2 regions of the Pseudomonas sp. BIC9C genome follow, and region 1 is predicted to be linked to the other one. Evidence: riboswitches for the same ligand, from Rfam matches in the RefSeq annotation. Region 1 holds a riboswitch; the other holds the start of a gene.
What was found. Region 1 has a riboswitch for cobalamin ahead of cobO (cob(I)yrinic acid a,c-diamide adenosyltransferase). Riboswitches for the same ligand answer to the same signal wherever they lie in the genome.
Positions count from the first base shown of each region.

Region 1 (2,452 bases):
GCTTCGTTGCGCAATTTGCGGTAGGCATAGGGGAAATACCAGGCGACGGCGCAGGTGTGTTCCTTTTGCAGGTCGTCGACCATGTCCTGGAGTTCTTCCGGTGTTGCGCCTTGCTGGGCTTTTTGCGGGGCGACGAACAGGCAGCCGATTTTCAGGTCGCTGGCATGGCTTACTCGCTTCGCATCGCTGGCGATGTCGAGCAGGGCCTGGGTCAGATTGAGGCTGTTGACCCGTGGCCAGCGCTGGCTGGTCTGGATGTAGGCGCGGGTTTCGGGCGAGGCGAGGAACAGGTCGGCACGGCCGTTGCGGTCGCCTTCTTCGGTCTGTTTGCGGGTGGGGGTCTGTTGCAGCGTGACCATCTCGGCCATCCAGGCCGCGGCAGACAGCAGTCCGAGATTGGCTTTTTCGTCGTGCCAGTACGGTGTGTCGCCATCGCCGCGGACGGTGTTATAGCGGTCGATGCATTCGAACCAGCGCTCGAGCACCGGGCGCAGGAATTCCAGCTTTGGATTGCTGATGATCATGCCTTGCATGGGCTCACCCTTGTTATTGTGTTGTGGGGTTGTGGCTCTTTGATATCACTGCTGCGAGCGTGGCACAAGATTGACGTCAGTTTATTGATTGACGACAGTTTTTCGGCAGGTGGCCGCCCGGCTTTAATTGACGCTCCACCCCCAACCCTCTAACCTTCGCGGCTTGTTTCAGGTGCTCTGTGACTTGGGTCGACAGAGTGAAACAGGGAAGCCGGTGAGTGAGTCCTTCCGTTCGTCGAAGGCCTGCAATTCCGGCGCTGCCCCCGCAACGGTAAATGAGTGAAAACTGTGTGTGATGCCACTGTGTCGATTCGATGCGGGAAGGCGCACAGTCTGGCCCCGTGGCCACTCATGAGCCCGGAGACCGGCCTGATTCATCCAGCGGCATCACGGTGGGCGATGCCAGGCTTGTTGCCGTCTATTGCTGTGCCTGCCCGCCGTTATTCCTGCCTCAACGGAGAGCTCCCCCATGACTGATACCCCCGATCGTGACGAACGCCACCTGGCGCGCATGCAGCGCAAAAAAGCCGTGATCGACGAACGCATCGCCAATTCCCCGAACGAGTGTGGCCTGTTGCTGGTGCTGACCGGTAACGGCAAAGGCAAGAGCAGTTCGGCCTTTGGCATGCTCGCCCGCGCCATGGGGCATGGCATGCAATGTGGCGTGGTGCAGTTCATCAAGGGCCGCAACAGCACGGGCGAAGAGTTGTTTTTCCGGCGCTTTCCCGAGCAGGTGCGTTTTCATGTGATGGGCGAAGGTTTTACCTGGGAAACCCAGGACCGTCAGCGCGACATCGCCGCCGCCGAAGCCGCCTGGGCGGTGTCGCAGCAACTGTTGCGCGATCCGTCTATCGGTCTGGTGGTGCTGGACGAGCTGAACATCGCCCTCAAGCATGGCTACCTCGACCTCGATCAGGTGCTCAGCGACTTGCAGTCCCGGCCACCGATGCAGCACGTGGTGGTCACCGGTCGTGCCGCCAGGCCGGAAATGATCGAGATGGCTGACACCGTCACCGAAATGGGCGTGATCAAACATGCCTTTCAAGCCGGGATCAAAGCGCAGAAAGGCGTCGAGCTGTGAACCAGCCTCGTCATTGCCCGGCGGTACTGATTGCCGCGCCGGCTTCCGGCCAGGGCAAGACCACCGTCACCGCGGCGCTGGCCCGTTTGCATCGCAATCAGGGGCGCAAGGTCCGCGTGTTCAAGTGCGGCCCCGACTTTCTCGATCCGATGATCCTCGAGCGCGCCAGCGGTGCGCCGGTGTATCAACTGGACATGTGGATGGTCGGCGAGCAGGAGAGTCGCCGGTTACTGTGGGAAGCTGCGGCTGAAGCCGACCTGATTCTGATCGAAGGCGTCATGGGACTGTTCGACGGTACGCCGTCGAGCGCCGATCTGGCGCGGCATTTTGGTGTGCCGGTGCTGGGTGTGATCGATGGCACCGCCATGGCCCAGACCTTCGGTGCACTGGCCCTGGGACTGGCGCGCTATCAGCCGGACTTGCCGTTCGCCGGGGTGCTGGCCAACCGCGTCGGCACGCTGCGCCATGCGCAACTACTCGAAGGCAGCCTGACCGAAGGTTTGCGCTGGTACGGCGCGCTGTCCCGGGAAACCGGGATCGAATTGCCGAGCCGGCACCTGGGGCTGGTTCAGGCCAGTGAGCTGAACGATCTCGACCTGCGCCTCGATGCGGCCGCCGATGCCCTGGCCAGCAGCTGCGAGGTTGCGCTGCCACCGGCAGTCGAGTTTGCCGCACCGGATGTCATTGCCGCCGAACCGCTGCTGGCCGGTGTGCGCATTGCCGTCGCCCGGGATGAAGCCTTTGCATTCACCTACGGCGCGAGCCTGGACTTGCTGCGGGCGATGGGCGCCGAGTTGTCGTTCTTCTCGCCGATCCGCGACCGTGCGTTGCCAGAGGC
Region 1 is NZ_JAWDGM010000001.1:551,434-553,885, reverse strand. It holds gene RS887_RS02725 (hypothetical protein) at 1-533, opposite strand, end outside; cobalamin riboswitch at 687-921, shown strand; gene cobO (cob(I)yrinic acid a,c-diamide adenosyltransferase) at 1,003-1,614, shown strand; gene RS887_RS02715 (cobyrinate a,c-diamide synthase) at 1,611-2,452, shown strand, end outside.

Region 2 (2,452 bases), on a different contig from region 1:
ATTCACCGAATTCGTTGACGATCACCGCGATGCGGCGACCCTGGGCGTTGTCGAGCATGTGCCGCAGCAGCGTGGTTTTACCCGAGCCGAGAAAGCCGGTAACGATGGTGACGGGGAGTTTGGCCAGTGTTTTCATCGGATGCCCTATGGCTTAGGTGGCGGGCATACGGGACGACGACCGGCAACGCGCACGCGGTTGCCTGAAGAGTTCGCCACCGGATCACCCCGCCCGGTTGAAAGTGAGAATCTGTGTCGAGGCAGGTCTCCTGGCTGACGGTGTGCCGGCCTTGAGCCTGGCATTCGCTGCGCCTTCCCGCCGGTCTCATGGATTGAGCCTGCAGTGGCGTGGCAACGAACATCACCGTTCACAGTTGCGGGGGCAGCCGCGGCATCGACCGCGTTCCCTTCTTAGCTTCGACAAACGCCGAAGAACCTCGAAAGCGCAAGGCTACGCATGGTATTGGGGCGGGTCAATGTTCACGTGACTTCTGCGGTGTGCCCTTCGCGAGCAAGCCCGCTCCCACATTTGATCGAGTCCTTTCAGGGAAAAAGGGTCAAGTGTGGGAGCGGGCTTGCTCGCGAAGAAAGCGACTCGGTTTCCAGTTGAGAACCCTTGCCAATTGACGCCCAACCCCTGCCCATGCTCTCCTACACACCTTGTTACGGGTGCCCTTCACAGGGTGAAACGGGAAACCGGTGAATCATGTGCTTTACTCTAAAGCCATGTCAGTCCGGTGCTGCCCCCGCAACGGTAAGCGAGCGAAGCATCAGATCCACTGTGCCATCACGGCATGGGAAGGTGATGCTTGCTGGATCAGGCGGATGCCTGCGCCCCTCGTGAGCCCGGAGACCGGCCCGCAACACAAAGTGACCAGAACGGTCACTGAAACAACAAACCCGCGGTGGGCGGGCGCTGTTTGAAACGCTGCGCGCCTGGTCGTGCGGGGTTTTGCATGCGCTCTCATTCCCCGCTGACAGACCAGAGGGAAACGCCATGTCGATCATCAGCAGCGCCGGCCACACTACAACCAGCACCACTTCTACCCTGACTCAACGCCTGACCGCCGCCGTCTGCGCGTCGATCCTGGGCGCGTGCCTGGTGTATTTCGCCGGTTTCTCGCACATCGAAGCGGTGCACAACGCCGCCCACGATACCCGCCACAGCTCCGCGTTTCCGTGCCATTGAGACCTGCCAATATGATCAAGCGTATTGCGCAAACCGCAGGTTTCACCGGGCTGCTGGCCGCCCTGTTGCTGACCCTGCTGCAAAGCTTCTGGGTCGCGCCCCTGATTCTGCAAGCCGAAACCTACGAAAAAGCCGAACCGGCCACTGTTGAAATGCATGAGCATGCCGACGGTGCGATGGCTGCCCACACTCACGATGCGCAAGCCTGGGAGCCGGAAGATGGCTGGCAGCGCGTACTGTCGACCACCGGCGGTAACCTGGTGGTGGCTGTCGGTTTCGCCCTGATGCTGGCCGGCCTGTACACCTTGCGCGCGCCGACCAGAACCTCCCAGGGCCTGCTCTGGGGCCTGGCCGGTTATGCGACATTCGTGCTCGCGCCGACCCTCGGCCTGCCACCTGAATTGCCTGGCACTGCCGCAGCCGATCTGGCACAACGGCAACTGTGGTGGGTCGGCACCGCCGCCTCCACCGCCGTCGGTATCGCCCTGATCGTATTCAGCCGTCACTGGCTGATGAAAGTCCTCGGCGCGGCCATCCTCGCCGTTCCCCATGTGATTGGTGCACCGCAACCGGAGGTGCATTCGATGCTTGCTCCCGAGGCGCTGGAAGCCCAGTTCAAAATCGCTTCGCAACTGACCAACGTGGCGTTCTGGCTGGCCCTGGGCCTGATCAGCGCCTGGTTGTTCCGTCGCAAAAGCGATGGCCAATACCACGCATGACGATTGTCAGCACAGCGCCGACCCTGGTGGTCGGCCTGGGCTGCCAGCGGGGCTGCCCCGTCAGCACGTTGCGGGCGCTGCTCGACCAGGCGTTGGCGGCGCATCAGATCCCGCTGCATGAAATCAAGGCCCTGGCCAGCATCGACTTGAAACGCGACGAACCGGCACTGATCGAGTTGGCGACGCAACTTGGCCTGGAATTGATGTACTTCAGCAGCGAACAACTGGCCGTTTATGAGCCGCAACTCAGTCATCAATCGCAAATAGCGTTTGAACGTACCGGTTGCTACGGCGTGGCGGAAAGCGCCGCACTGGCCCTGGCAGAACAACTGGCCCAGGCCCCGGCAAAACTGCTGATTCCACGACAAAAGTATGCCCAGGCAACACTGGCATTGGCCGGCGCCGCCTGAAATCCCCGATAATCCCCGCCATCAATCATGAACATTCTTCATCTGAAGCCCTGTTCAGCCCCTTTTTTCCCCACAGGAACCGACGATGACCGTCTACTTTATTGGCGCAGGTCCCGGCGACCCCGAACTGATTACCG
Region 2 is NZ_JAWDGM010000005.1:484,217-486,668, forward strand. It holds partial or broken gene cobW (cobalamin biosynthesis protein CobW) at 1-136, opposite strand, end outside; cobalamin riboswitch at 239-452, opposite strand; cobalamin riboswitch at 648-874, shown strand; gene RS887_RS23235 (CbtB domain-containing protein) at 995-1,186, shown strand; gene RS887_RS23240 (CbtA family protein) at 1,198-1,905, shown strand; gene RS887_RS23245 (cobalamin biosynthesis protein) at 1,902-2,315, shown strand; gene cobM (precorrin-4 C(11)-methyltransferase) at 2,401-2,452, shown strand, end outside.
Region 2: another riboswitch for cobalamin. It lies ahead of RS887_RS23235 (CbtB domain-containing protein); the one in region 1 lies ahead of cobO (cob(I)yrinic acid a,c-diamide adenosyltransferase).